3 regions of the Methylobacterium sp. CB376 genome follow, and region 3 is predicted to be linked to each of the others. Evidence: predicted binding sites of a transcription regulator. Region 3 holds the regulator's gene; each other region holds the start of a gene.
The links. Region 3 encodes PhoB, which activates phosphate uptake and scavenging genes when phosphate is short. Its sites were predicted from a motif close to TGTCATNNANCTGTCAT; they were not measured.

Region 1 (9,943 bases), 2.7 Mb from region 3:
TCACGTTGGCGCCGGGCTGCTTGAAGATCACCAGGAAGACGCCGCGCTGGCCGTTGGTCCAGGCCGCCTGCTTGGCGTCCTCGGGGCCGGCCACCGCCTGCCCGATGTCGCGCACCCGCAGCGGCGCCCCGTTGCGGTAGGCGATGATGACGTTGTTCCAGTCCTTCGCCTCGGTCAGCTGGTCGTTGGCGTAGACCGTGAAGCTGCGGGTCGGCCCGTCGAAATTGCCCTTCGGGTTGTTGACCGTGGTGATCGACAGCTGGGCGCGCACGTCCTCGAGCGACAGGTCCTTGGCGACGAGCTTGGCCGGATCGACCTGGATGCGCACCGCCGGCTTCTGCTGGCCGCCGATCAGCACCTGCGCGACGCCCGAGATCTGGCTGATGCGCTGGGCGAACTGCACGTCGACGGCGTCGTCGACCTCGATCAGCGGCAGCGTGTCGGAGGTCGCCGACAGGATCAGGATCGGCGAATCGGCCGGGTTCACCTTCCGGTAGGTCGGCGGGCTCGGCAGGTTCTTGGGCAATTGCCCGCCCGCGGCGTTGATCGCCGCCTGGATGTCGTTCGCCGCCGCGTCGATGTTGCGCGACAGGTCGAACTGCACCGAGACCGACGAGACGCCGAGCGAACTCGACGACGTCATCTGGCTGACGCCGGGGATCTGGGAGAACTGGCGCTCCAGGGGCTGGGCCACCGAGGAGGCCATGGTCTCCGGGCTGGCGCCCGGCAACTGCGCCGTCACCTGGATGGTCGGGAAGTCGACCTGGGGCAGCGGCGCGACGCCGAGCAGCGGGTAGGCCACGATCCCGACGAACAGGATCCCCGCCATGATCAGTGAGGTCGCGACGGGATAGCGGATGAAATAGGCTGAGATGCCGCCCTTCATGGTTCAGGGCGCTCCGGTCGCGGGGGCCTGCGCCTGGGCCGTCCCGGTGGGCCGGCGCTCGGCCACGGGGCCGCCGTCCTGCACGCGGGACTGACCCTCCTTGACGACGCTCTGCCCCGGGGTGAGCCCCTGGCGGATGACGGTGCGGCCCTCGCTGGAATGCCCGGCCGTGATCGGCTGCACCCGCGCCTTGCCGTCCTCGCCGACCACGAAGGCGTAGAGGCCCTTCGGCCCGTGCTGCACGGCGTCCTCCGGCACGGTCACGGCCTCCTTCTCGACCCCGATGCGCATGCGCGTCGAGACCGAAAGGCCCGGCCAGAGCGCGTGGTTCCGGTTGGGGAAGCTCGCCTTCAGGCGGATCGTGCCGGTCGCCGTGTCGACTTGGTTGTTGATCACGCTCAGCGTGCCGTCCGAGAGCTTCCGCTGGCCGTCGGTGGACCACGCCTCGACCGGCACCGGGCCGGCCGCGTGGGCCTCGGCGATCTGCTGCAGCTCCTCCTCGGGCGCCGTGAAGACGACGTAGATCGGCTCGACCTGCGTGATGGTGACAATGCCGGTCTGGGTCGAGGCGTTGACGATGTTGCCGACGTCGACCTGCCGGAACCCCGTGACGCCGTCCAGGGGGGCGCGGATCGTGGCGTAGCCGAGCTGGGTCTCGGCGTTGTCGATCGCCGCCTGATCGGAGGCGACCTGGGCGGTGAGCTGGGCCACCGTCGCGCCCTGGGTCTCGGTCTGCTGGCGGGAGGCGTACTCGCCGAGCTTGGTGTAGCGCTCCAGGTCCGCCCTGGCGTTGCGCAGGTTGGCCTCGTCCTGGGTCTTCTTCGCCCGCGCCTGGTCCAGGGTCGCCTGGAAGGGACGCGGATCGACCTGGACGAGCAGGTCGCCCTTGCGCACGACCTGCCCCTCCCGGAACGCCACCTTCTGGATCTCGCCGTCCACGCGGCTGCGCACCTGGACGGTGTTGTAGGCCTGGACGGTGCCGAGCCCGCCGAGCACCACGTTGAAGGGGCCCTGCTCCACCCTCGCGAGGAGCACCGGGACCGGGGCGGGCGCCCGCGCGGCGCGCGGCGCCGGCGCGGCGGCCTGGTTGCGCTGCCACGCGTAGGCGCCGCCGCCCCCGACGAGAAGCAGGAGCATGAGGATCACGGTGCCGCGCCGCGACCGGCGCGGGGACCTGCTCGTTCCTGACGACATCGGACGGGTCGGACCCTCTCGAGAGCGCGGCGGGAGAGGCTTCGGGCTCTCCCGTCCTGGTATTGATACCGATTCCAAGGCATGCCGCATGCCGGTCTTCTACGCATCGACTGTTTCTGGTGTGTTTGCCGAGCTATGCGTGACGGGGCCGGGTGCCGCGCGGGGGACGCGACGCCCTGCCGCGCGGGCCGTGCCTGCCGCGCGGGCCGGGATGGCCAATGCGGATCGGCGGCCGCCCGTTCCGCGGCCCGCCCGTCCGGCCCACCCATCGTGACGGAGTGCCGCGCCAGATGAGGAACGATCTCACGGACATCCCGGGTCTCAGCGTCGGCCACGCGCAGGACGCGCGTGCGGCGAGCGGCGTGACCGCGATCCTGTTCGACGCGCCCGCCACGGCGGCGGTGGACATCCGCGGCGGCGGGCCCGGCACCCGCGAGACCGACCTGCTCGATCCCGAGCGGACCGTGCAGGGCATCGACGCCCTCGTCCTGTCGGGCGGCTCGGCCTTCGGCCTCGACGCGGCGGCCGGCGTGACGGCGTGGCTGGCCGAGCAGGGGCGCGGCTTCGCGGTCGGGCCGGTGCGCGTGCCGATCGTGCCCGCGGCGATCCTGTTCGACCTCCTCAACGGCGGCGACAAGGCGTGGGGCCGCCTCCCGCCCTACCGCGACCTCGGCTTCGCGGCGGCCGCGGCCGCGACCGCGGGGCCGGTGGCCCTCGGCACCGTCGGGGCGGGCTACGGCGCCACCACGGCCAACCTGAAGGGCGGGCTCGGCTCCGCCTCCTCGCGCGTCGCGGGCCTCGACGCCCGCGTGGCGGCGCTCGTCGCGGTCAACGCCTTCGGGCGCGTCACGGTCGGCGAGGGGCCGCATTTCTGGGCCGGGCCCTTCGAGGTCGGCGACGAGTTCGGCGGGCGCGGCCCGGCCCCGCGGATCCCGCCGGAGGCCCTGGCCTGGCCGCGCGCCGCGCCGCCCGGCGCCAGCACGACCCTGGCGGTGGTGGCGACCGACGCGGTCCTGAGCAAGGCGCAGGCGCGGCGCCTCGCCGTGATGGCGCAGGACGGCCTCGCCCGGGCGATCCTGCCGGCCCACACGCCCCTCGACGGAGACTTGGTCTTCGCCGTGGCGACGGGCCGCGCGCCCCTCGCCGACCCGGTCGGCGACCTCGCCCGCCTCGGCGACGCCGCCGCCCGCACCCTGGCGCGGGCGGTGGCGATCGGGGTGCGCGCCGCCACCGCCCTCCCCTTCCCGGGGGCGCTGCCGGCCTGGCGCGACCGCTTCGGCCTCAGAACTGGTAGCGCAGCCCCGCCGTGACCCCGTGGGCGATGCCGGCGCGGGTGCCGAGAGAGGCCTGGTAGTCGAGGCGCCAGCCGAGCCGCTCGGTCAGGTTGCCCTGCAGACCGATCCCGGCGCCGACGACGTCGCGCCGGGCGAAGGCGACCGGCAGCGTCGCCGCCGCGAGCGCGTGCTGCACGCTGGCGAGGCGCACGGAGGCGCTCGCCTGCTGCGGCCCGGCGGCGAGGCTGTAGGCGACGCGCAGGGAGGGGACGAAGCCGCCGCCGAAGCCGTGATAGGCGAGTTCGGCGCCGAAGCGCGCCGTGGTCTGCCGGGCGGTGAGCGCCGCGTAGGCGACGTTGTTGCCCGCCGCCCCCGTCTCGGTGAAGCCGTCGACCGTGGCCGACAGGTAGGTGATCCCCGCGAAGGGCGTCGCGCGCAGCGCCCCGACGTCGAGGGGCAGGCCGGCCTCGCCGTCGAGGGCGAAGCCGCTGCCGCCGGTCCGGCCCTCCGCGGTCAGGCCGTAGGCGGCGGGCCGGCGCAGGCCCGTGAAGTCGAGGAACGGCGCGCCGCCGAGGATGCCCTGGGCGTAGAAGCCGGGCCCGAAATAGCCCGCATAGGCCGAGGCGGTGAAGCCGGCCTGATCCTGGCGGAAGCCGCCGGGGCGGTCGAGGCGGCCGCCCCCGCCTCCGACCGCGAGGCCCGCCCGCCACGGGCCGGTGAGCGGGAGGTCGAACCCGGCCGAGCCCTGCGCGAGCGTGCGGTCGGAGGCGAGGCCGCCGTTGCGGGGCGAATCCGCGAAGACGACGTCGCCGCCGATCCAGACGCCCGACCCGGCGCCCCAGGGACCCGCCCCGGCCTCCGGGGAGCGGCTGCCCCGGCGCAGGGCCGCGAGGTGGTCCGCCGGGCCGCGCACGGCGGCGGCCGCGACGCTCAGGGCCCCGGCGCCGAGGCCCTGGAGCACCACCGGGGCGGTCCGCCTCATCACGGCCAGGGAGAGCGGATCGACGTAGGTCGGCAGCGTCAGCCGGTAGGCCAGGATCACGCTGTCGTTGTCGAGCCCCGCGTCGTAGGGCTGGCCGTTGATCTGGCCCCGGCGGGTCAGGAAGTCGTTGTCGTTGCCCACGAGCAGGAAGTAGTCGTTGGGCGCCTTCTCGCTCAGCACGGGCACGAGGCCCATCGCCTCCCACTTCTCCGAGAGGGTGGTGGGCGTCGCCGGGTTGGTCGAGAGGTTCATGCCGAAGCGGCCGAGCTGCGTCGGGTTCAGCATGTTGACGAGTTCGGTCGTGTGCACCGGCGTGATGCCGGGCGCGAGCGTGCCGCCCGGCGCGAGCGGCGCGGTGCCGTCGTAGGCGGTGCCCGCCACGTTGGTGGCGCCCGCGACGTCGACGAGCAGCACGCTCTTGTAGACGATCGGGGTGGTCGCGCCGGTGCCGAGCCCGTTCGAGTCCCGCGACAGGACCAGGAACTGCGTGTCGTTCAGGGCGAGCATCTCGCTCTGGGCGGCGGTGCGGTTCGGGGCGCCGCCATTGCCGCTCTGCTGGTAGGTGGGGAGCTGGAGCACGTATGCGCGCGCGGGCGCCGCCGGCGTCGGGTTCGCCGAGACGTCGTAGACGAGGATGCGGGTGTTCGTCCGCTGCTGCTGGCTGGGTCCGGAATCCTGCATCGTCGCGCTCTGCAGGATGGTGACGAGGCCGCGCCCGTCCGGTGTCAGCGCGACGGCCTCGAGGCCCTGGTTGTTGCGCCGGCCGGTGTCGGGCGCAGTGACGGAGTTGAAGTTCAGGGCGCCGCCGGTCACCGGCTTGAGGGCCGCCGGGATCCCGAGCACGCCCTGGAGCCGGCCGTCGCGGTCGAAGTAGTAGATGTTCGGCCCGTACTCGTCGCTGACGTAGAAGGAGCCGTCGAGCTTGCGCACCAGCCCCTCGGCGTCGAGGCTGATGCGGCCGGCGCTCGGGCCGCTCGCGGCCGAGGGCAGGACGGCGCCGAGCTGGGTCGTCGTGCCGGCGCCCGGATCGAGGCCGCTGAAGCGCTGGCCCTTGGCGTCGGTGAGCACGATCCCGCCATCCTGGGCGAGCGTGATCTGGCGCTGCGACCCGGGCGATTGCGGCAGCGCGGGCCCCGCATAGGGCGCGAAGGTCAGCGAGAAGCGGTTCAGGCGCCCGGCATAGTCGCTGAACAGGCCGCCATCCGGATTGTTGTAGCCACGGTCCGGCAGCGTGTAGAGCGTGCCCGCATAGGTGTCCCCACGGCGCCGCCACGTCTCGAGGTCGATGGCGAGCGACGAGAAGGAGCCCAGCGTGTCGCCCAGGAAGTCGCGGGTGGCGGCGGGCAGCCGGGCCGCGCCCTGCAGACCCTGGTTCACGAAAGGGATCCCGCCGACCTCGACGGAGACCGGCCCGTCCGCGGTGGCGAGGTTGGGCGTGCGCAGCTGCTGCGCCTGCGCCGCGGCACCGAGGCCGCCACCCGCCAGGAGACCGCCGGCCAGGAGACCGCCGGCCAGCGCGGCCAGCCGGAAGAATGCAGAATCCACGTCGCGCCCCCGCTTCAGCGTGGGGCCGGCTTGCGCATCTCCCATGACAGCATGCTGACGCGGCGTCATCCGGAAGGGCCGCGATCGCGCGTCTCCGTCGAGGCTTGCAGCGACGCCACACCCGCGGTGGCCGGGTGGCGCGGGTCATCCCGCCTCCTCGCTCGCGCGAGACAGCTCCTGCCGCAACGATACGGCTCTTGAGCCGGCGTATCACCGCTTCGGCTTTTAGGAGCATGTACCTATTCACCATCGCCATCCTCAAGGGAAGGCGTGGTGATTTGCATTGGTCCGACGGCGACTTTAGGACGCTTTAACCAGCCAAGCCCATCATGCCGGCGTCTCGACCGGGGCGCGGCGATTCCGCCCCGCCGGGGCAGTCCGTCTCAACGGGATCAGCCGGAATGCGTGTCCTCCTCAACCTCCGCATCGTCACGAAGCTCCTCGTCGTCTTCGCGGCTTTCATCGGCGCGGCCGGCCTGTTCTCTCTCACCGGCTGGCGCAGCCTCGCCACGATCGAGGAGGCGAATGACTGGCGCGACCACACTTACCAAGTGCTCGCGCAGGTCGAGGTGCTCACCACGGCGATGGTCAACCAGGAGACGGGCGTGCGCGGCTACCTGCTGGCCGCGGATGCGAAATTCCTGGAGCCCTACAACGCGGGCGGCCGCGCCTTCACGGAAGCCATGGCCAGGGTCCGCGCCCTCGTCTCCGACAATCCCGCCCAGCTCCAGCGCCTGGACGGCCTCGAGCGCCACGCGCAGGACTGGCGCGGCACGATCGCCGAGCGCGAGATCGCGCTGATGAGGGACGAGCAGACCCGCGCAGAGGCCCGGCAGCTGGAGATCTCGGGGGCCGGAAAGGTGCTGATGGACGCGGTGCGCGCCAAGGCCGCGGAGATCGCGCGGATCGAGCGCACCCTTCTGGAGGAGCGCTCCCGCACCGCCGCTCAGGCGGCCAGCAGCTCGCGGCAGGCCGTCATGCTCGGCATGGGAGCGATGCTGGCGGTGGCGGCCCTCGGACTGGTGCTGCTGAACTGGACCGTCTCGGCCCCGATCCGGCAGATGACGGCCGTGATGGGCGAACTCGCCAGGGGAGAGACCGGCACGGCGGTGCCGTTCCAGGAGCGTCGCGAGGAGGTCGGCGCGATGGCGGTTGCCGTGCAGGTGTTCCGGGAGAACATCATCCGGACGCGGCAGCTGGAGGAGGAGACGGCGCTGGCCCGCGCCTCCGCCGAGGAGCAGCGCAAGGCCGGCATGCGCCAGATGGCCGACAGCTTCGAGGCGGCGGTGGGCGGGATCGTCGGCACGGTCACCTCCTCGGCGACCGAGCTGCAGGCCACGTCCCAGAGCATGACCGCGACGGCGACCGAGACGGCGAGGCGGACCACGACGGTCGCGACCGCCGCCGAGGAGGCGGCCACCAACGTCAACACCGTGGCGACGGCGGCCGAGGAACTGGGCGCCTCCGTGCAGGAGATCGGCCGGCAGGCCGACGGCGCGAGCGACCTTGCCCAGCAGGCGGTGGGCGAGGCGGACCAGACCGCGGCGCTCGTGCAGGAGCTCAGCGGGGCGGTGGCGAAGATCGGCGACGTGGTTGGGCTGATCTCCAACATCGCCAGCCAGACCAACCTGCTGGCGCTGAATGCGACGATCGAGGCGGCCCGGGCGGGCGAGGCCGGACGCGGCTTCGCGGTGGTGGCCGCCGAGGTCAAGGAACTCGCCTCGCAGACCGCCCGCGCGACCGAGGAGATCTCGGGACAGATCGGCCAGATCCAGGGTGCGACCGGGCGGGCCGTCACGGCCATCGGGTCGATCACGGGGCGCATCCGCGAGATCAGCACGGTCGCCACGACGATCGCCGCCGCCGTCGAGCAGCAGGGTTCGGCCACCCAGGAGATCGTCCGCAACGTCGCCCTCGCCTCGACCGGAACCACGGACGTCACCAGCAACATCATCAGCGTGGCGCGCGCCTCGGAGGAGACCGGGGCCGCGGCCTCCCAGGTCCTGGCCTCGGCGTCCGAATTGTCGCGCCAGTCCGAGCACCTCAAGGCCGAGGTCTCGCAGTTCCTGGCGACCGTGCGGGCCGCCTGAGACGGCTCGCGGACCGCGGGGGGCGGCCGCCGGTCGCCCCTTCGGACCGGCGCCGGACGGCCGGTCCGGCCGCGAAGCTAAGCTTTATCGACAGATCTTCTACTGATTGCATACTGAATTTTCGAAGAACGGGTTGCACGCGCGATCTTCTTCGTTTATCGCAGCGCCATCGCAATACGGCGGGTCGACAACGACGTCGAACGCGGCCGGTCCAGTCGGGCCGGCCCGCGGGCCGGCGATGGCTGCGGAGCCGCAGCCCTCACAGACGGCGATAAGACCGGGGCGAGGACGGCGCGTGCGCGCGGCCTCGCCGGCCCGATCCCACTCGCCCCCATCAGGCGACACGCGGCCGACAGAGCCGCGGGGATCGAGGAAACGCCCACAGATGACGCGCGCCGGCCATCGGCCCACGCCCCACTCCGCCACCACCGCGCCCCGGCGCCGGCGGTGGATCGCCACCGGTCTCGCGCTGGTCCTCGGCCTCGCGGCCGCCGCGACCGCGCTGCCGACCGCCCGGAGCGGGCACGCCCCGGTCGCGACGGCGACGGTCGCGGCCCAGCCCCTGCCGCACCTCGCCCGGCAGCTGGCGCGGGGCGCGTCCCTGCGGATCGTCGCCTTCGGCTCCTCCTCGACGGAGGGCGTGGGCGCGAGTTCCCCGGCCGCCGCCTATCCGGCCCGCCTGGAAGCCGCGCTGCGGCAGGCCCTGCCCCATCTCGCCGAGGGCATCGCGGTGCTCAACCGCGGCGTGGGCGGCGAGCACACCGACGACATGCTGGCGCGCCTCGACCGCGACGTGCTCGCGGCGAAGCCCGACCTCGTGATCTGGCAGACCGGCAGCAACGACCCGCTGCGCGGCGTCTCCCTGGCCCATTTCCGCGCCGCGACCCTCGCGGGCCTCGCGCGGATGCGGGACGCGGGCAGCGACGTCGTGCTGATGGAGCCGCAATGGTGCCCGAAGCTCGACGCGACGCCCGGCGCCGACCGGTTCCGCGACGCGGTGCGGGCGATCGGCGCCGAACTCGGCATCCCGGTGATCCGCCGCGCGGAGCTGATGCGGGACTGGATCGCGGAGGGGAAGGCCACCCGCGAGACCCTGTTCGCCCCCGACGGCCTGCACATGGCGGATCGCGGCTACGACCTGCTCGCGCGGGCGGTCGCCCGCGACCTCCTGCACCGCGCGCGGCCCGCCCCCGCCCTGGTGGCCGCGGCCGGGGAGTGACGGCGGGGCGAGGCGGGAGTCTCGCCCGGTCGCGTTCCGCGCATCCCGATCCGCCGACTTGCCCGCGGCGGCCAGCCCGATGTGGGACGGGTCCCGTCCCGGGCGCGCCTGCGGGGCCGCGCGGGCGGGCCGGACCTCTCCCGCGCAGCGGCGAGGATCGCCGGGCGCGGCGCCACCGATCGGCGGCCCCCGGGGCGCGGGGCGCACTCCGTCCGCTGCCGTACCGCTCCCGCCCGCGCACGGCCCCGGGGCCAGGAACAGGCCCCCGCATCCCGCCCGTTGACCCCGCGCCGGAGCCGGACATTGCGGACCCGGCCGATCGCGCCGCGGCGATTCCCCCGGGGCCGCGATCCGGGCCTCTTTGCCGACGTGACTCCCCCGGGGTTCTCCGCGCGACGGATGGTGTTCCATGGCTGAGACGGTCGGTGATTTCCTGTGCCAGCGCCTCTCCGACTGGGGGGTGCGGACGATCTTCGGGTATCCCGGGGACGGCATCAACGGGCTGCTCGGGGCGATGCAGCGCGCCGACAAACCCTTCCAGTTCATCCAGGCGCGGCACGAGGAGATGGCGGCCTTCATGGCCTGCGCCTACGCCAAGTTCACGGGCGAACTCGGCGTCTGCCTCGCCACGTCGGGGCCCGGGGCGACGCATCTGATCACCGGCCTCTACGACGCCCGGCTCGACCACATGCCGGTGCTCGCCATCGCGGGCCAGCAGGCGCGCAACGCGCTCGGCGGCCACTACCAGCAGGA
Region 2 (9,943 bases), 3.6 Mb from region 3:
CGAGGCGCCGCGCCAGCACCTCGGGCGGCGCCGTGACGCTGACGACGCTCACCCGCGGCAGGCGCGCCCGCGCCTCCGCCACGGCCCGCCGCGAGATGTTCGCGGTTACCACGTGTCCGGTCTCCGCCAGGGACAGGCAGGCGGCCGGCAGCGCGTAGCCGAGGCCGTGGGCGCGCCAGGCCAGCGCGAAGCGCCCCTGCGCCTCCCCGGCGGCGAAATCCGCCTCGCCGATCTCGCGGTTGTCCTCGTGCGCGGAGGGCGGCCGCGTCACCAACCGGCGCGGGAAGACGTAGCGGGGCTCGGCCGCGAGCGCGTCCCGCGCGAGGCGGATCAGCGTGTCCTTGCCCGCGCCGCTCGGGCCGACGATCAGGACGAAGCCGCCCGGGCGCATCTCAGGCCACCCGCTCGCCGCCGCGCCAGACCTGGCGCACGACCGGCACGCCCCCCGCGCGCCGCACGCGCACGAGGTCGGCCCGCAGGCCCGCCCGCAGGGCGCCGCGGTCGTGAAGGCCGGTGGCCCGGGCGGGATTGGCGGTCACGGTCGCGATCGCGGCGGGCAGGGTGATGCCGGGCACCCGCTCGGGCAGGGCGAAGGCCGCCATCAGCAGGCTCGCCGGCACGTAGTCGGAGGACAGGATGTCGAGCTGGCCCTCGCGGGCGAGGTGCTCGGCCGCGACGTTGCCCGAATGCGAGCCGCCGCGGATCAGGTTGGGCGCCCCCATCATCACGGTGATGCCGGCCTCCCGGGCCGCCCGCGCCGCCTCGGCGGTGGTCGGGAACTCGGCCAGGGCCACGCCCTCGCGCCGGGCCAGGGCGACGTCGTCGAGGGTGGTGTCGTCGTGGCTCGCGAGGGCAATGCCGTTCTCCCGCGCGATCTCGACCAGGGCCGGGCGGTTGACCGCGTTGAGGGCCTGCCCCTCCCGGATCTTGCGCTCGGTCCCGGCCTTGATCGCCTCCAGGGAGCGCCCGCCCCGGCCGGCATATTGGTAGTACTTGGCGATGTCGCGGAACTGCCGCTGGCCCGGCGTGTGGTCCATCAGCGAGAGCAGGCTGACGGGGAAGCGCGCCGCGAAGTCCCTCACCGTGTCGACGACGTCGTGGGACGGGATCTCGCAGCGCAGGTGGGTGAGGTGCTCGGCGCGGAACAGGCCGGCCTCCCTGGCCTCGGCGATCGCCCGGGCGAGCTGCATCAGCTCCGGCCCGAGCCCGCTCCCGTCCGGGTCGCTGCCGGCGCGCAGGGAATCGAACACCGTGGTGATGCCCGAGGCCGCGATCTGCGCGTCGTAGGCCAGCACCGCCCCGAGGGGATGCCAGCGCACCCCGGGACGCGGCGCGTAGTGGCTCTCCAGGTGGTCGGTGTGGAGCTCGACGAGGCCCGGGATCAGGTGGTCGCCGCCGAGGTCGAGCCCGCGCGCGGGCGCCCGTCCCTCGCCGATCTCGGCGATGCGCCCCTCCGCCACGGCGAGCCAGCCCGCCTGCACCCGGTCGGGCAGGACGAGGGTCGCGTTCTCAAGGATGGTCTCGGTCATGCAGTCTCGCCCTTCAGGCCGCCGCGCGCTCGCGGAACCGGGTGACGTCGATGGTGCGGGTCGCCACCGCCTCGCGCACGTCCGCGTCGTGGAAGATGCCGATCAGGCCGGCGCCGGCCGCCTGCTTCTCGCGGATGAGGTCGATCACCACGGCGCGGTTGACCGCGTCGAGGGAGGCGGTCGGCTCATCGAGGAGCAGGAGCGGCTTGTCGGCGATGAAGCCCCGCGCGATGTTCACCCGCTGCTGCTCGCCGCCCGAGAAGGTCGCGGGCGGCAGGTCCCAGAGCCGCCCCGGCAGGTTGAGGCGGGCGAGCAGCTCGGCGGCCCGGCGGGCGGCCGCCTCCGGGGCGAGGCCGCCCTCGCGGCCGGCCGCCTCCACTACCTCGCGGGCGCCCACGCGGGGGATCACCCGCAGGAATTGCGACACGTAGGCGACCACGCGGCGGCGCAGGGCCAGCACCTCGCGCGGGGCGGCGCTCGCCACGTCGACCACGCGCGCCCCGTCGCGGATGCGGATCGCGCCGCGATCGACCCGGTAATTGCCGAAGGCCATCTTGAGCAGCGAGGACTTGCCGGCGCCCGAGGGCCCGCCGAGCACCACGCACTCGCCCGGATGCACGGCGAGGCTCACGGCGGCGACGACCGGAAGGGCGAGGCCGCCGCGCAGGTGCAACGTGAAGGTCTTGGCGACGTCCTCGAAGGCAATGAGCGGGATCATGCGGCGAGCACCGAGGAGACGAGGAGCTGCGTGTAGGGCTCGGCCGGGTCGTCGAGCACCTGGTCGGTGAGGCCGGTCTCGACGATGCGGCCGGCCCGCATCACGATCATCCGGTGGGACAGGAGCCGCGCCACCGCGAGGTCGTGGGTGACGATCACCACCGCGAGGCCGAGCTCCGCGACGAGGCGGCGGATCAGGTCGAGGAGCCGCGCCTGGACCGAGACGTCGAGGCCCGAGGTCGGCTCGTCCATCAGCACGAGGCGCGGGCCGGTGACGAGGTTGCGGGCGATCTGCAGGCGCTGGCGCATGCCGCCCGAGAAGCTGGTGGGCGGGTCGTCGACGCGGTCGGCGGCGATCTCGACCTTGCCGAGCCAGTCGAGGGCGGTGGCGCGGATCCGGCCGTAATGGCGCGCGCCCACCCCCATCAGGCGCTCGCCGACATTGCCGCCGGCCGAGACCGCCATGCGCAGGCCCTGGGCCGCGTCCTGCCGGATGAAGCCCCAATCCGTGCGCATCAGGTGGCGCCGCTCCGCCTCCGAGAGGCCGGCGAGGTCGGCGAGCCGCCCGTCGCGCAGGCGGTAGCGGACCGTGCCCGCGTCGGGCGCGAGTTCGCTCGCGATCAGCGACAGCAGGGTCGACTTGCCCGAGCCGGATTCGCCCACGATGGCGAGCACCTCGCCCGGATCGAGGTCGAAGGCGACGTCGGCGCAGCCGAGCCGGGCGCCGTAATGCTTGGTGAGGCCGCTGACGCTCAGGAGTGCGCTGGTCATTCCCCGGCTCCCCGGTGGCCGGCATCCCGGCGCTCCTCGCAGAAATCGGTGTCCGAGCAGACGAACATCCGCCGGCCGCGATCGTCGAGCAGCACCTCGTCGAGGTAGACGCCCTCCGCCCCGCACAGGGCGCAGGGCCGCTCGAAGCGCTGCACCCGGAACGGATGGTCCTCGAAGTCGAGGCTGCGCACCCGGGTGTGGGGCGGCACCGCGTAGATGCGCTTCTCGCGCCCCGCGCCGAAGAGCTGCAGGGCCGGGCAATCGTCCATCTTCGGGTTGTCGAATTTCGGGGTCGGCGACGGGTCCATGACGTAGCGGCCCGCCACCTCGACCGGGTAGGCGTAGGTGGTGGCGATGTGGCCGTGGCGGGCGATGTCCTCGTAGAGCTTCACGTGCATCAGCCCGTACTCGGCGAGCGCGTGGAGCTGGCGCGTCTCGGTCTCGCGCGGTTCGAGGAAGCGCAGGGGCTCGGGGATCGGCACCTGGTAGACCAGGACCTGGCCCTCGGTCAGGGGATGCTCGGGAATGCGGTGGCGGGTCTGGATCACGCTCGCCTCCCGGGTCCGCGTCGTCACCGCCACCCCGGCCGTGCGGGCGAAGAAGGCCCGGATCGAGACCGCGTTGGTGGTGTCGTCCGAGCCCTGGTCGATGACCTTGAGCACGTCGCCGCGCCCGAGGATCGCCGCCGTCACCTGCACGCCGCCGGTGCCCCAGCCGTAGGGCATCGGCATCTCGCGCGAGGCGAAGGGCACCTGGTAGCCCGGCACCGCGATCGCCTTGAGGATCGCGCGGCGGATCATGCGCTTGGTGCCCTCGTCCAGGTAGGCGAAGTTGTAGCCGGTCCCCTCTTCCGGGCCGGACTCTCGTGCGGCGATCCCGCTCATTCGGCGGCCTCCCCCTCGGCGGCGTCCTCGTGCGCGGCGGTCCGCGCGGCCGCGTGCTCGGCCCGCATCCGGCGCACCAGCTCCAGCTCGGCCTGGAAATCGACGTAGTGGGGCAGCTTCAGGTGCTCGACGAAGCCCGTCGCCTGCAGCGCGTCGCAATGGGCGAGCACGAATTCCTGGTCCTGCGCCGGCGAGGCGATCGGCTCGCCGAGTTCCTCCGCCCGCAGGGAGCGGTCGACCAGGGCCATCGCCATGGCCTTGCGCTCGCACTGGCCGAAGGCGAGCCCGTAGCCGCGGGTGAATTGCGGCGGAGCCTCCGCGCTGCCCTTGAACTGGTTGACCATCTGGCACTCAGTCAGCGTCACCCGCCCGAGCGGCACCGGGAAGCCCAGCTCCTCGGGCGTGAAGTCCAGCGCGACCTCGCCGACCCGGATCTCGCCGACGAAGGGATGCGTGCGTCCGTAGCCGCGCTGGGTCGAGTAGCCGAGGGCCAGCACGAAGCCCTCGTCCCCGCGGGCCAGGGCCTGGAGGCGCACGGCCCGGTCGGCCGGGAAGCCGATCGGCTCGCGGGTGAGGTCGCCCACGGGCTCGCCCGCGTCCGGGGGCGAGGGTTCGATCAGCCCGTCACGGCCGAGGAGGTCGGTGACGCGGGGCGCCGGCCCCGGCTCCGGCTCGGCCTCGGCGGCCCGCGGCACCTCGCCCTCGGCGGCGAGCGCGAAGTCGATCAACCGGTGCGTGTAGTCGAAGGTCGGCCCCAGCACCTGCCCGCCCGGCAGGTCCTTGAAGGTCGCCGAGATCCGCCGGTGCAGGGCCATGGCGCCGGTCTCGACCGGCTCGCTCGCGCCGAAGCGGGTGAGCGTGGTGCGGTAGGCCCGCACCAGGAAGACGGCCTCGATCACGTCGCCCCGGGCCTGCTTGAGGGCGAGGGCGGCGAGGTCGCGGTCGTAGAGCGAGCCCTCGGTCATCACCCGGTCGACCAGGAGGCCGAGCTGCCCGGCGATCTGCGCCACGGAGAGCTCCGGCACCGCGGGGTTGCCCCGGCGCCGCTCGGCCAGCAGCCGGTGCGCGTTGGCGATGGCGGCCTCGCCGCCCTTGACGGCCACGTACATGGGTCAGCCCTCCGTCACGCGGGTCGAGCGCGGCAGGCCGGCGACGCGCCCGGGCGCCGTGAGCAGCAGGTCGAGCCCGAGCGGGAAGGCCGCCCGGTTCGCCCGCATGCGGGCGGCGAAGTCCGGCGGCAGCGGCGCCGCGCGCAGCCGCGCGCGCGCGCGGATCCCCGGCCCTTCGAGGACGAGCCCGCCCTCCTCCGCCGGATGCGTCTCCGCCAACTCCGCGCAGGCGAGGACGAGGGTCGCGGAGCGGTCCGGATAGGCGGGCTCGCCCTGCGCGAAAGCCGCGAAATCCGGGCAGGCGGCGGGCGCGGCGACGAGCGCGAACTGCGCCGCCGCGGGCTCGACCACCAGGGGCGCGCCGGTGTGGAAGCGCAGGAAATCCGCCACCGCCCCGCTCGCCGCCAGGACGGGATCCAGCCAGAGCGGCGCCTCGGCATCCGCCAGGGCGAGCGCCACGGCGGCGAGTTCGGGCGTCAGCGGCCGCGGCGGGGCGAGGTCGGGCGCGAGGCGCTGGATCCGGCCCGGCCGGGCGAGGGCGTCCATCACGGCCCGGAAGACGGCCTGCGCGTCGTGGACGGGGTCGCGCAACCCGGGAGCGAGCGTCATCAATCCTCTCCCCGCGCCATGGTGAAGAAGTTGACCCGCGTCGCCGCGACCCGGCGCGCCTCCGCCTCCGCCTCGGCGGCGCGGCGGGCGGCCACCGGGGCGAGCGCCCGCTCGACCGCGGGGCGCCGCCCGGGCTGCTGCCAGAGGGCGTCCAGGATCGCCGCGAGGCGCGCCTTCCGGCGGTCGCGGCCGAGATGGTAGGCGAAGCCGGTCGCGCCGTCGGGCAGCCGGACCGCCGCCCGGGTCACCGTGACCTCGCCGAGGTTGAAGGGCCGCCCGTCGCCCCCGATCCGACCGCGCGCCATCACGAGGCCGGTCTCGACGGGGCGGAGATCCTCCGCCTCGCCGACCGGGCCGATCCCGTCGAGGGCGCGGGAGAGTTCGTCCGCGCTGGCCTCGCCGCAGAGGGCCATGGCGGCCCGCCGCGCCGCGATCTCTGGCGCCTCGCCGCCGTTGCGTGGTGAAGTGCGATCCGGCATCGGTGTCCCGGGTGTCCTGATTTGTCTAATCGTATAGACAAGTGGGGCGCGGGGCAAATGAAGTTTGGATGACGGTATGGGCGACGGCGATGGCACCCCGGTGACGGCCCTGAGCCGCGGCGAGGGCTTGGCGGCGTGGCGGCAGATCGCGGACGGGCTCTCGGCGGAGATCGAGGCGGGCCGGCTGGCGGCGGGCGCGCAACTCCCGACCGAGGCGGCGCTGGCGGCGCGGTTCGGGGTGAACCGGCACACGGTGCGCCGGGCCCTGGCGGCCCTGGCGGAGCGCGGGCTGGTGCGGGCGACCCAGGGGCGCGGCACCTTCGTGGAGGCGCCGCGCCTGACCTACCCGATCGGGACGCGCACCCGCTTCTCCGAGATCGTCTCGCGGGCGGGCCGGGAGGCCTGGGGCGACCTGATCGCGGCGGCCGAGGTGGCGGCCGAGGAGGGGATCGCGCGCGACCTCGGCCTCGCGCCGGGCACGCCCATCCTCGAACTCGTGACCGTGCACCGGGCCGACGGCACGCCGATCTCCACGGCGCGGACCTGCCTGCCCCTGCCGCGCTTCGCCGGCTTCGACCGCGCCTACGCGCGGCGCGGCTCGATCACCCGCGCCTACGCGGATTACGGGGTGGCGGATTACACGCGGCTCTCGACGCGGATCGGGGCCCGGCTCGCCGCGGCCGACGAGGCGGCGCGGCTCGACCTCGCGCCGGGCCGCGTGCTCATCAGCATCGCGAGCGTGAATGCCGACGCGGACGGCGCGCGGATCCAGGCGACCCGCGGCCTGTTCGTGGCCGACCGGGTCGAGCTGGTCGTGGAAGCCTGAGATGATATCGGCCCGATACGGGATCCGCTTGGTCGAAGCGGATCCCGTATCATTCCCTGCGCCGCCTCGGCAGAGGGACCGTGGGCGGTGTCATACCAACGGCTCAGGATGCTGACGCATCGAGCCGTTGCTCCATCTCGAATTTTCGATTTCAAGCCAGAGGCTTGGCGAACCAGAGGCTTGGCGAAAATTCGAGAGCCGCACCACCGGTCATGAGAAATGACCGGTGGTATCATCTCGCATCCCGGCAATCGGGCCGGCGTCGCAACCTGGCAGGAGAGATCGCCGGCAGGAGAGATCGGCTGCGCCGAACGACCCGCCGGGGGGCGTTCCGCCCCGGACGCAGGGGCACGGCGCGCGCGGGAGCGATCCGATCCGATCCCCACGTCTTAGCCCCCTCCGTAATCCAGTTCAGGCGCAATAAAATCTCGGATGTCTCGCGATCTGACCCCGTCGACAAATCGCGACATCTTAACTATGAACGGCCCGCACGCGACGCGAACTGTGCAGGGAGACCTGACGATGTTCAATATGTTCAAGTCACAAGTGTCCCTCGATCTGAGCCCGCGGAACTGCCTGGCGGTGTCGCTGATCCACTGCATGGCCGCCGACGGGGAGGTGGACCCGGAGGAGGTCGGGCACCTGATGTCGGTGCTCGGCCGCCAAGCGACCCGCCAGCAGCTCGACGCGGCCATCCGCTACGCGCGCGCGACGCCGCCGGCCCAGTTCCTGGCCGAGGCCGCGCCGAGGCTGCGGCCGGACCAGCGGCTCTGCATCCTTCTCAACATGATCGACAGCGCGATGGCGGATGGCGAGGCGGAGCCGGAGGAGCAGCGGCTCATCATGCAGTACGCGCAGGCGTTCGGCCTCGGCGAGAGCGAGCTGACCCCCTACTTCAAGGCCCTCGTGGCCAAGAACGATCGCGCCGTCCTGGACCGCTGATCGGCGGGCCCCGTCCTCGGCGACGGGCGTCGCCGGGGATGGCCCCCGCCCACCCGGTCCCGCCGCGTCCGGCCGCCCTCACCGGGCGGCCGGCCCGATGATCGCCCGCCGCAGCCGCGCCGAGACGAAGTCGATCGCCGCCACCGTCACCAGGATCATCGTGACCAGGAAGGCGACCTGCTGCAGTTCCAGCACGCGGATCAGCTCGGTGAGGTAGGTGCCGATCCCGCCCGCCCCGACGATGCCGATGATGGTGGCCGAGCGGGTGTTCGATTCGAAGAAGTAGAGCACCTGGCTCGCCAGCACCGGCAGCATGCCGGGCAGCAGGCCGAAGCGCAGGCGGTCGAGGGTGCTCCCGCCCGAGGCGGTGACGCCCTCCTGCGGCTTGCGGTCGGCGGTCTCGATCGCCTCGGCGAAGAGCTTGCCCAGCGCCCCGAAATCCGAGCAGGCGATGGCGAGGGCGCCCGCGAAGGGGCCGAGCCCGACCACGTTGATCCAGATCAGCGCCCAGATCAGCACGTCGACCGAGCGGAGCACGTCGAAGCCGCGCTTGGTGGCGAAGCGCAGGAAGGGGTTCGGGTTGGCGTTGCGCGCCGCCAGGAAGGCGAACGGGAAGGCGAAGAGCGCCGCCGTGAGCGTGCCCAGGAAGGCGATGGCGAGCGTCTCGCCGAGCGCCTGGAGGAAGGCGAGGAAGCGCCCGTCCGGCGAGGGCGGCAGCATCAGCGCGGCGAATTCCCCGAGCCGGCCGAGGCCGCGCAGGATGCGCAGGAGCGAGAAGTCGAGGTACAGCATCGCGACGATCGCGAGGCCGGCCGCGGCCGCGGCCGCGCCGATCACCGCCAAGCGCTGCCGGAGCGGCACCGCGAAGGCCTGCGGGTGGCGCGCCCTGAGGCCGCCGATATCGGCGAGCATCGCCCTGCGGAACGCGGCACCGCTCATCGGGCGCTCTCCCGTCCGAGCAGGGCGTGGCGCAGGCGCTCGGTTCCGAGATCGATGCCGATCACGGTGACGATGATCATCAGCAGGATCGCGCTCACGTCACTGTAGTAGAAGTTGCGGATCGCCACCAGGAACTCCTGGCCGATGCCGCCCGCGCCGACGAAGCCCATCACGCCCGCGCCGCGCACGTTCATCTCGAAACGCAGGAGCCCGTAGGAGGCGAAGTTCGACAGCACCTGCGGCACGACGGCGAAGCGCGCGGTCTCGACCCAGCTCGCCCCGCTCGCGGTCAGCCCCTCGACGGGCTTCATGTCGATGTTCTCGACCACCTCGGAGAAGAGCTTGCCGAGCGCCCCGGCCGTGTGGATGGCGAGGGCCATCACGCCGACCATCGGCCCGAGCCCGAAGGCGATCACGAAGAGCAGCGCGAACACCACCTCCGGCACCGTGCGGCACAGTTCCAGGAAGCGCCGCGTCGCGAAGCAGAGGAGGCGCGAGCGCACGAGGTTCGCGGTGGCGAGAAAGCACAGGCCGAAGGCCGCGATCCCGCCGAACAGCGTGCCGAGATACGCCATCAGCAGCGTCTCGCCGAGGAGCATGGTCCATTTCGGCAGCCCCCAGTACCAGGCGGCGAGGTCGCCCGGCAGGGTGCCGGGCGACAGGGGCGGCATGATCCGGCCGAGATAGGCCGTGAAGTTCCGGATGTTCTCGAGGAAGGTGAGCGGCCGCACCTCCGCCATCGCGCCCGCCAGGACGATCAGGACGAGGAGGACGGCGAGCACGGCGAGGTTGCGCCGCCGCGCACCGGCGATCGCGGCCGCGTAGGCCGCCGCGAGGGTGCGGGCCCTCTCCGGCGGCAGGTTTGCGATCCGTTGGGTCAACGCGGCCGCCTCGCCCGATGCGTCCTCGGAATGACTACGAGCGCTTCCGCTGCTCGTCGTTGTAGCGGAGCATCTCGATGATCGGCTCGAAGTCCTTCAGCGTCACCGCCGTGAAGTCGAGGTCCTTGCCGTCCGACAGCTTGTCGAAGGCGACCTTGTCCTTCTTCGGCATCGCCACGAAGGCGGCGCGGATGCGCGTCTTCAGGTCGTCCGGCAGGCTCGCCAGCACCGCGAAGGGGCCCTCGGGCAGGAAGTCG
Region 3 (9,943 bases):
TCGAAGGACAGCACGTAGATCGGCGTGCGCTCCCCCTCGCCGGTGGAGAAGTAGCTGAGCGTCACCGGCCAGCGCGGCATCGCCGCCATCGCCCCCTCCTGCAGCGGGGGCTCGGCCCGGGGCGCCCCGTCCTTGCCGGCCTCGGCGCTCGCCGGGACCGCCTTGCGCGGGCCGATCACCGCGAGCGTGTCGTAGATCTTGCGGCCGTCGTCGGACCCGTCGAACACCTTCACCGAGACGGTGTGCTCGCCCGCCTGCGCCGCCTCGATCAGGCGGCGCATGTGCGCGGCCGGGAACAGCACCTCGCCCGGCGCGCTCACCCGGGCCCGCTGCGGCTGCTTGAGGGTGACGGCGAGGCCCTTCTCGTCGCGCTCGGCATCGCCCGCCACCGCCGGCTGCTCGCTGCCGTTCAGGTCGGATTGCGTGCGGAAATGGAAGGCCTTGCCGTCGCCGCTCTCGAAGGTGTTGTTGCGCAGGTCCGAGGTGCGCGCGCCGCTCTCGGCGCTCTCCAGCACCGTCACCTGACGGTACTGGAGCGCCCAGCCCTTGCAGGGATCCCCGGAGAAATCGAAGACGATGCGCCCGCGCGCGCTCTCGACCGCGCGGGCGCCGGTGCTGCGCAGGAGCGAGAGGTCGTAGACCGCCCGGTGCGGGGCGAGGCGGATCCCCCCGGCCGGCTCCGCCGCGAGACCGGTGGGCAGGAGAACGACGAGCGGCAGCAGGGACGCGAGGAGTGTCCGCATGGAATTTCCCGTGTCGGGCACGCGCGGCCCGGGGCGGAACCATAGGTGCAGGGCGCCGCCCGGGCAACGCGACCTCTCGCACGGGATGCAGCGTGGCGCGGATGCCACTCTGTCCCGCTCGCCCTCGCCCGGGGCGGGCCCTCCGGGGCCGCCCGCGGAGTGCGCGGCGGCCGCCTCGGGGCGCCGGCGCGCGCCCGCCCCGGCGCGTGACAAGCTGTTGATACGCTGTGGATTTCCTGGCCTCGCCGCCCCCCCGGAGGGGACCCCGCCGGGCGCCTCTCCCCCCAGTCCGCGGCCCTGCGCGAACCCGGCCCGGCGCGGGGAAAACGGGTCCGGCGGGGCCGTGGGACTCTTGCGCGGAGAACGGCCGCTCCTGTAGGTTCACCCCCGTCGCAAGCGCTGTCACGAAGCGGCGATCATCAGCAGCAGAGAGGCACTGGACGCGCGGTCGCACGGCCGAACGCAGACGGCTGCGTGCGTCCTTGCCGCTGATGGGTGGGGGAATTCGGAGGCGGCGATGACGGATGCGGGCCCGAGCTGGACGAAGGAACGGGTCGAACTCCTGAAGCGGCTGTGGGGAGAGGGGCGCAGCGCGAGCCAGATCGCGGCCGAGATCGGCGGCGTCTCGCGCAATGCGGTGATCGGAAAGGTGCATCGGCTCGGCTTGGCCGGCCGGGTGCTGAAGTCGAACGGGGCGCCCGCGCCGGTGCCGCGCAGCCGCGCGCCGAGCGAGGAGGAGCGCCCGCCCGCCCAGGCGCCGGTCCCGACCATGGTGGCGCCCGCGCCGGCCTCGCTGGCGCTGGTGCGCGCCGAGCCCCCGCCGTCGGCGGAGGCGGCGCTGCCGCTCTCGGAGCGGGTGACGATCATGGAGCTGCGCGAGTTCATGTGCCGCTGGCCCATGGGCGACCCGGCCTCGCCCGATTTCCGCTTCTGCGGCGCCCGCTCGATCACGGGCCTGCCCTACTGCACCCACCACGCGCGCATCGCCTACCAGCCGGCGACCGAGCGCAAGCGCAGCGACCGGCGGGTCGTGGCCTTCCGCTGAGCCCCGTTCGCCGAACCCGTCACCGGTTCGGCGGCGACGACCCGGCGGCGAGGCCCCGGCGGGCCTGCGCGGCGCGATCCTGCCGGGATCGCGTCCTGGGAGGGTCGTCCTGGGAGGGTCAAGCGTGCCGTCGCCGCGCGCAGGGCGGACCCTCGCGGCCGACGCCGCCGCGATGCCGTCCGCCGATGCCGGGCCTCGATGCGGCCGGGGCGCTCAGGAGGCGCCGTTCGCGAACATCTCGTCGAAGGAGTAGCCCGAGCCGCGCACGGTGCGGATCGGGTCGGGGCGGCGCGGCCGGTTGATCGCCTTGCGCAGCCGGCCGATATGCACGTCGACCGTGCGCTCGTCGATGTAGACGTCGTGGCCCCAGACGCCGTCGAGGAGCTGCTCGCGGGAGAAGACCCGGCCCGGGCTCTGCATCAGGAATTCGAGCAGCTTGAACTCGGTCGGGCCGAGATGCAGCTCCCGCCCCTCGCGCCGCACCCGGTGGCTGACCCGGTCGAGCTCGATGTCGCCCGCCACCAGGAGATGCGCCACGTGGGCCGGCTTGGCGCGGCGCAGCAGCGCCCGCACCCGCGCCAGCAGCTCCGGCACCGAGAAGGGCTTCACGATGTAGTCGTCGGCGCCGGTGGCGAGGCCGCGCACCCGGTCGCCCTCCTCGCCGCGGGCGGTGAGCATGATGACCGGCAGCCGCTCGGTCTCCCGGCGCGCCCGGATCCGGCGGCAGAGCTCGATGCCCGACAGCCCCGGCACCATCCAGTCGAGGAGGACGAGGTCCGGCACCTGCTCGCGCAGGCGGATATCCGCCTCGTCGCCGCGGGCCACGGCATCCACCGTGAAGCCCTCGGCTTCGAGGTTGTAGCGGAGCAGGAGCGTCAGCGGCTCCTCATCCTCGACGATCAGGATCCTCGTGCTCATCGACAATGCGGGTCTCCGGTCCGGTCACGCCTCCGGCGCCGGCGGCGCCACCGTGGCGAAGCTCGACCGGTCGTTCTTCGGGCGCTCGGTCGGCAGCGTCTCGCCGCTGACGAGGTAGTGGATCGTCTCGGCGATGTTGGTGGTGTGGTCGCCGATCCGCTCCACGTTCTTGGCGCAGAACAGGAGGTGCGTGCAGAAGCTGATGTTGCGCGGATCCTCCATCATGTAGGTGAGGAGCTCGCGGAACAGGGACGTGTAGAGCGCGTCGATGCCGCCGTCGCGCGCCCAGACGTCGAGGGCCACGGCGACGTCCTGGGTCGCGTAGGCGTCGAGCACGTCCTTGAGCTGCTCCTGCACGAGGTCGCTCATGTGCTGGACGCCGACCACCACCTTCTGGAGCTGGGGCTGATCGCTGATCGCCACCACCCGCTTGGCGATGTTCTTGGCGAGGTCGCCGATCCGCTCGAGGTCGCCGGAGACGCGGATCGCCGAGATCGTCTCGCGCAGGTCGATCGCCATCGGCTGGCGCTTGGCGATGAGCAGGATCGCCCGCTCCTCGATCTCGCGCTGGAGCCCGTCGAGGCGGGCATCCGCCGCGATCACGCTCTGGGCCAGGGTGCCGTCGCGGCGCACCAGGGCGGTCGCCGCATCCGCCATCATCTTCTCGGCGATCCCGCCCATCTCGGCGATGCTGCGGCGCAGGTTCTGCAGGTCCGCGTCGTAGGAACTGACGATGTGATCCGACATGGCGCTCGTCCTGCTCGCAAGGGGGAGGGTCAGCCGAACCGGCCGGTGATGTAGTCCTGGGTCTGGCGCTTGGTCGGAGTCATGAACAGCCGGTTCGTCGGCCCGAACTCGATCAGCTCGCCGAGATACATGAAGGCCGTGAACTGCGAGATGCGGGCCGCCTGCTGCATGTTGTGGGTGACGATCGCGATGGTGAATTCCCCGCGCAGCTGCTCCAGCAGCTCCTCGATGCGGCCGGTCGAGATCGGGTCGAGGGCCGAGGTCGGCTCGTCGAACAGGATCACCTCGGGCTTTTGGGCGACCGTGCGGGCGATGCAGAGGCGCTGCTGCTGGCCGCCCGACAGGCCCATGCCGGATTGCTTGAGCTTATCCTTGACCTCGTCCCAGAGGGCGGCCTTGCGCAGGGCCTCCTCGACGCGCTGGTCGAGGTCGGCCCTGCCGAGCCGCTCGTAGAGCCGGATGCCGAAGGCGATGTTGTCGTAGATCGACATCGGGAAGGGCGTCGGCTTCTGGAACACCATGCCGACGCGGGCGCGCAGCTCGTTCAGGTCGATCGCCGGGTCGAGGATGTTGCGCCCGTCGAGCAGGATCTCGCCCTCCGCCCGCTGGTCGGGATAGAGCGAGTAGATCCGGTTGAAGGTGCGCAGCAGCGTGGACTTGCCGCAGCCCGACGGCCCGATCAGCGCGGTGACCTGCCGGTCGTGGAAGTCGAGGTTGATGTTCTTCAGGCCCTGGAAGGTCCCGTAGTAGAAGTTGAGGTTCTTGACCGCGAGGCGGACCGGGGCGGTCTCGTCGGCCGCGCCGGATTTGACGACCGGTGCGGCGGTGGCGGAGGCGCTCATCGGGGTTCTCCGGAGGATCGTCGGCGGGGGGCGGCGCGGTCTCAGCGGCCCCTGCCGCCGCGCAGGAACAGGCGGGCCGCGATCGACAGGCCCAGGATGGTCACGGTGATCAGCAGGGCGCCCGCCCAGGCGAGTTGGCGCCAGTTCTCGTAGGGCGAGAGGGCGAATTGGTAGATCATCACCGGGAGGTTGGCGACGCCGCCCATCAGGTTGGGGCTGAACCAGGAATTGTTGTTGAGCGCCGTGAAAAGGAGCGGCGCCGTCTCGCCCGCGATGCGCGCCAGGGCGAGCAGGATGCCGGTGACGATGCCGGCCTGCGCGGCCTTCCAGGTGACGGCGCGGATCACGATCGAGGGCGGCGCGCCCAGGGCCGCGCCGGCCTCGCGCAGGGAGCCCGGCACGAGGCGCAGCATGTCCTCGGTGGTGCGCACGATCACCGGCGTCGCGATGATGGCGAGCGCCACGCCGCCGGCCCAGCCCGAGTAGCCGCCCATGGTGCGCACCATCACCGTGTAGACGAAGAGGCCGATCAGGATCGAGGGCGCCGAGAGCAGGATGTCGTTCAGGAACCGGATCGCGTCGGCGAGCTTGGCCGTGCGCCCGTACTCGGCGAGGTAGGTGCCGGCGAGCACCCCGACCGGGGTCGCCACCACGATGCCGATCAGCGTCATGACCAGGCTGCCGAGGATGGCGTTGGCGATCCCGCCCCCCTCCGAGCCGGGACCCGGCGTCACCTCGGTGAACAGGGTCGGCGAGAGGCCGCGCAGGCCCTCGACGATCAGCATCAGCAGGATCGAGCCCAGCACGATCGCGCCGAGCGCCGTCGCCGCCGTGCAGAGGATGATCAGCAGCCGGTCGGCGGTGCGCCGGCCGGCGCGGACGCGGCCCCAGGCTTGGCGCGCCGGTTCGGCGGTCGCGGCCTGGCCTGCCGTGGCGAGGGTGGTCCGGGCGTCCATGGCATCAGAGCTCCGTCGGGCGGGATCAGGCGACCTTCACGCGGCGCACGAGCAGCCGGGCCACGATGAGGACGATGAAGGTGACGACGAACAGGATGCAGCCGAGCGCCAGCAGGGCGTGCAGCTGCATCCCGTCCGCCTCGTTGAACTCGTTGGCGATGCGCGACGCGATGGTCGAGCCCGGGTCGAAGATCGAGGGCGACAGGCGGTTCGCGTTGCCGATCACGAAGGTCACCGCCATGGTCTCGCCGAGCGCCCGGCCGAGCCCGAGCATGATCGCGCCGATGATCGAGACCGAGGCCTGCGGGACCAGCACGTGGCGCACGACCTCCCAGGTGGTGCAGCCGATGCCGTAGGCGCTTTCGCGCAGGACGGTCGGGATCTGGTCGAGCATGTCGCGGGTGATCGAGGCCACGAAGGGCACGATCATGATGGCCAGGATGATGCCGGCGGTCAGGATGCCGACCCCCGAGGGCACCTGCGCGTAGAGCAGCGTGCCGACGACAGGCAGGCCCTCGACGAGGTTCGAGACCGGCACCTGCACGAAGCGGGCGAAGAGCGGGGCGAACACGAACAGGCCCCACATGCCGTAGATGATGCTCGGCACCGAGGCGAGCAGCTCGATCGTCATCGCCACGGGCTTGCGCGCCCAGCCGGGGCAGAGCTGGGTGAGGTAGATGGCGATGCCGAGGGAGATCGGGACGCCGATCACCAGGGCCAGGAAGGCCGAGACCAGGGTGCCGATGATGGCGACGAGGGCTCCGTACTCCTCGCGCCCGACATTCCAGGCGCTCGAGGTGATGAAGCCGGGCCCGAAGGCCTGGAAGGCCGGCCAGCCGCCGTAGACGATCGAGGCGAGGATGCCGGCGAGCACCAGCAGCACCAGCAGCGCCGAGCCGAAGGCGGCGGCCTGGAAGAGGCGGTCCGCCAGGGGGCTCGGCGCGCCGCGCGCGGCCTTGGGGGCGGTGGCGAGAGCGAGGTGTTCGGACAACGCGACCATCCGGATTTCCCTTCAGTGAGCCGCCTGTAGCGCGCGGAGCCGCCCGACGCGAGCCGTCGATGGGGCGCCCCCTCCGGCGCGAGGGCCGGAGGGGGCGCCGGGTTGCGGCTCACATGCCGAGGACCGGCTTGCCGTCCTTGCCGGTGACCTTCTTCCACTCGTCCTGGATCAGGCCGACGACGGCGTCGGGCAGCGGCACGTAGTCGAGGTCGCTGGCGAGCTTGTCGCCGTTCTTGTAGGCCCAGGAGAAGAACTTCAGCACCTCGGCGGCGCGGGCCGGGTCGCTGGGGCTCTTGGGCACCAGGATGAAGGTGGCGGCGGTGATCGGCCACGCCTTCTCGCCGGCCTGGTTGGTCAGCGCGATGCCGAAGCCCGGGGCGGACTTCCAGTCGGCGTTGGCGGCGGCGGCCTGGAAGGCCTCGTCGCTCGGCTCGGGGAACTTGCCGGCCTTGTTCTGGAGCAGCGCCACCGGCAGCTTGTTCTGCTTGGCGTAGGCGTACTCGACGTAGCCGATCGCGTTCGGCACCTGCTTCACGACGGCGGTGACGCCCTCGTTGCCCTTGCCGCCCTGGCCGGCCGGCCAGCTGATCGTCGTCGAGGCGCCGAACTCCTTCTTCCAATCGGCCGACACGTCCGACAGGTAGGTCGTGAAGATGCTCGTCGTGCCGGACGCGTCGGAGCGGTAGACCGGCGTGATCACCGCGTCGGGGAGCTTCACGCTCTCGTTCAGCTTGGCGATCCTGGGGTCTGACCACTTCTTGATCTTGCCGGCGTAGATCTCGGCGAGGAGCTCGCCGGTGAGCTTCACCTCACCCGACTTCACGCCCTGGATGTTCACGACCGGGACGACGCCGCCCATCACGGTCGGGAACTGCACGAGCCCGTCCTTCTCGAGGGCCTCGCCCTTCAGGGGCGCGTCGGTGGCGCCGAAATCGACCGTGCGGGCCTGGATCTGCTTGATGCCGCCGCCGGAGCCGATCGACTGGTAGTTCAGGCCGACGCTGGCCTCCTTGCGGTAGGCCTCGGCCCACTTCGAGTAGACCGGGAACGGGAAGGTGGCGCCGGCGCCGGTGATGTCGGCCGCGAGGGCGGCGGTGGCGATCTGGGCGGTCGCGAGCCCGATGGCGAGCGCGGTGGCGAATCGTTTCACGAAAGCTCTCCGTGTTCCGTCAATCTGACGCGCGGTCTGGGTCTCGCCTCGGGGCGAGAGGCTGTCCATCGCGGCGCGAGCGGTAGCCCCGCACGACGCCGCCCCTATGACGGTTGCATGACGGTTGCATGACATCGCCCTCGCCCTCCGCTCGAAGTCGCCGGGAGCATGGGACGGTCCGGGGGGCTCGCGCGTTATCCTGCCATGGCAAGCTGGGAGCAGGTGAGGACCCCGCCGTGCAGGAGGCATCGACGACCGGGAGCGGGAACGGGCACGATTCGGAGCGCGCGGCGCTGCTCGCGCTGCATGCGGAGCGGGAGGGGCTGGAGCGCCGGCTCGCCCTCGCGCGCCAGCAGCGGCTCTACCTGTCCGATCCGGAGGCGATCGCGGCGGCCGAGGCGGAGGAGCGGGACCTCCTGGTGGACCTCGACCGGCTCCTGACGCGGATCCGGGCGGCGGAGTACCGGCGCCGGCCCGGCGGCCGGCCCTGGTAGGAGCGCCTCGGGGGATCCGGCCCGGCAACGAGCCCGGCTCGGGCGAGAGTCCGGCTCGGGAACCTTGGCCGTGCTTCGGCCGTTGCCCCGGCGCGAGGCCAGGTTGCGGCCTCGCGCGTCACACGGGGTAGAGGAGGAGCCGATGGCGATCGAGCAGGCGGGAGGCGCGGCGAGGGGCGGGCCCGGGGGGACCGCGCCGGAGACCGCTCGCGGCGGCGACCGGCGCCCCGGGCGCGCCTGACCTCCCCGCCCCCTCGTCCCCGGGCGGAACCGTCCGCCCCCGCCCCTCCCAGCGAAGAGTCCCCCCATGCTCTACCCGAATGCCGCCACCCTCGCCCCGGCCGAGCCCAAGCCCTCCCTGCCCTCCACGGTGCAGCAGCACCTCGGGCGGCAGCTGCGGGAGGCCTACGCGGCGATCGAGACCGCCACCCCGGACACGGTCCTGGCGCTGATCGAGCGGCTCGAAGCCGCGCTCGCCGCCCAGGGGCGCAGCGTCGAGCCGGAGTTCCGCGACGGGCTCCTCTCCGCCCTGCCCTCGCTGCGGGCCTTCGCGCTCTCGCTCACCAACAATTCCGCCCGGGCGGACGACCTCGTGCAGGACACGATCCTGCGCGCCTGGCAGAACCAGCACCGCTTCCAGCCGGGCACGAACCTCAACGCGTGGCTGTTCACCATCCTGCGCAACGCCTTCTACTCGGAGCAGCGCAAGCGCATGCGCGAGGTGCAGGACGAGGACGGGACCTACGCGGCGCGGCTGTTCTCGGCCCCCGACCAGGGCCACCGCCTGGACGTGCAGGACCTGCGCGCCGGCCTCGCCAAGCTGCCGCCGGACCAGCGCGAGGCGCTGATCCTGGTCGGGGCCGAGGGCCTGTCCTACGAGGAGGTCGCCCGGATCTGCGGCGTGGCGATCGGGACCATCAAGAGCCGCGTCAACCGCGCCCGCAACCGGCTCGCCGACCTCCTCGGCTACACGGAGGACGACCTCAACGGCGACCGGATGATCCAGTCCGCCATGGGCGAGGGCGCCTGACGCCGCGCCCGAGGGGTGCCGCGCCCGAGGAGTGCCGCGCCCGAAGAGCGCCACGGCCGCGAAGCCCCTCCGTCCCGGCCGGGACGGAGGGGCTTCGTCGTATCATCCGAAATCCGACGAATTGCGTCGCAATGCGGATTTCGGCTTCGCTCAAGCGCCGCGCGGGCTCGTGATCCGACGAATTGCGTCGCAATGCGGATTTCGGCTTCCCTCAAGCCCGCGCGGCGGGGTGCCTCACCGCGTGCGCTGCAACTCGCGCTCGCGGTGCCGCAGGTGCAGCAGCAGCTGGATCTGGTCGGCGGGCAGCGGCAGCCCGTCCGTCGTCTTCTCGTAGAAGGCCCGCAGAACTTGACCGAGCCGTTTCTGAATCTCGGCACCCAGTCGAGGCAGCCGGCGGTCGGGCGTCATGTCCGGCGTCACGGCGTCCTGCTCCATCGCGATCCCCCTGCGCGCTCAGGGGCCCCGGCAACGGGGCGCCCCGCGAGCCGAGAGGATCGGCCCCCATGGTTAAGGAAAGGTTAACTTTCAGACTTCGTTCACCATGCCGGCGCCCGGAAGCGGGGCGGCGCGACTCCGCTCACCCGAGCTTAACCATCGCCGCCGGGCTGTCCAGGGCGGGAGCCCGGCGAGCCCGCCTCAGGCCTCGGCGGCCTGGAGCAGCCGCGCCGCGGCGGCGCGGGCCTCCTCGGTGACGGTGGCGCCCGCGAGCATGCGGGCGATCTCCTCGCGGCGGGGCGCCTCGGCGAGGCGCGTCACCCGGGTGGCGACGCGGTCGGAGCCCTTCACGGCCTCCTTGGCGATCAGGAAGTGGCTGGCGGCGCGGGCGGCGACCTGCGGCGCGTGGGTGACGGCCACGACCTGAACCCGGTCGGAGAGCCGGGCGAGCCGAGCCCCGATCGCGTCCGCCACCGCGCCGCCGACCCCGGTATCGATCTCGTCGAAGATCAGGGTCGGGGCGGAGCCCTTGTCGGCCAGCACGACCTTGAGGGCGAGCATGAACCGCGACAGCTCGCCGCCC

Region 1: the regulator PhoB is predicted to act here: its motif matches at 5,925-5,941, upstream of QA634_RS10605 (esterase-like activity of phytase family protein).
Region 2: the regulator PhoB is predicted to act here: its motif matches at 6,156-6,172, upstream of phnF (phosphonate metabolism transcriptional regulator PhnF).

What each region holds. Positions count from the first base shown of each region.
Region 1 covers NZ_CP121648.1:2,368,245-2,378,187, reverse strand. The annotation lists gene QA634_RS10620 (multidrug efflux RND transporter permease subunit) at 1-886, opposite strand, end outside; gene QA634_RS10615 (efflux RND transporter periplasmic adaptor subunit) at 890-2,023, opposite strand; gene QA634_RS10610 (P1 family peptidase) at 2,371-3,390, shown strand; gene QA634_RS10605 (esterase-like activity of phytase family protein) at 3,362-5,881, opposite strand; gene QA634_RS10600 (methyl-accepting chemotaxis protein) at 6,283-7,971, shown strand; gene QA634_RS10595 (SGNH/GDSL hydrolase family protein) at 8,357-9,190, shown strand; gene QA634_RS10590 (thiamine pyrophosphate-requiring protein) at 9,600-9,943, shown strand, end outside.
Region 2 covers NZ_CP121648.1:3,252,066-3,262,008, forward strand. The annotation lists gene phnN (phosphonate metabolism protein/1,5-bisphosphokinase (PRPP-forming) PhnN) at 1-391, opposite strand, end outside; gene QA634_RS14750 (alpha-D-ribose 1-methylphosphonate 5-triphosphate diphosphatase) at 393-1,529, opposite strand; gene phnL (phosphonate C-P lyase system protein PhnL) at 1,543-2,247, opposite strand; gene phnK (phosphonate C-P lyase system protein PhnK) at 2,244-3,017, opposite strand; gene QA634_RS14765 (alpha-D-ribose 1-methylphosphonate 5-phosphate C-P-lyase PhnJ) at 3,014-3,901, opposite strand; gene QA634_RS14770 (carbon-phosphorus lyase complex subunit PhnI) at 3,898-5,010, opposite strand; gene phnH (phosphonate C-P lyase system protein PhnH) at 5,014-5,619, opposite strand; gene phnG (phosphonate C-P lyase system protein PhnG) at 5,619-6,032, opposite strand; gene phnF (phosphonate metabolism transcriptional regulator PhnF) at 6,175-6,924, shown strand; gene QA634_RS14790 (tellurite resistance TerB family protein) at 7,447-7,866, shown strand; gene phnE (phosphonate ABC transporter, permease protein PhnE) at 7,945-8,805, opposite strand; gene phnE (phosphonate ABC transporter, permease protein PhnE) at 8,802-9,686, opposite strand; gene phnD (phosphonate ABC transporter substrate-binding protein) at 9,721-9,943, opposite strand, start outside.
Region 3 covers NZ_CP121648.1:7,333,963-7,343,905, forward strand. The annotation lists gene QA634_RS33755 (cell envelope integrity EipB family protein) at 1-743, opposite strand, end outside; gene QA634_RS33760 (GcrA family cell cycle regulator) at 1,261-1,788, shown strand; gene phoB (phosphate regulon transcriptional regulator PhoB) at 2,002-2,706, opposite strand; gene phoU (phosphate signaling complex protein PhoU) at 2,731-3,453, opposite strand; gene pstB (phosphate ABC transporter ATP-binding protein PstB) at 3,483-4,295, opposite strand; gene pstA (phosphate ABC transporter permease PstA) at 4,337-5,251, opposite strand; gene pstC (phosphate ABC transporter permease subunit PstC) at 5,277-6,251, opposite strand; gene pstS (phosphate ABC transporter substrate-binding protein PstS) at 6,361-7,401, opposite strand; gene QA634_RS33795 (hypothetical protein) at 7,638-7,895, shown strand; gene QA634_RS33800 (sigma-70 family RNA polymerase sigma factor) at 8,203-8,925, shown strand; gene QA634_RS33805 (hypothetical protein) at 9,160-9,360, opposite strand; gene recN (DNA repair protein RecN) at 9,562-9,943, opposite strand, start outside.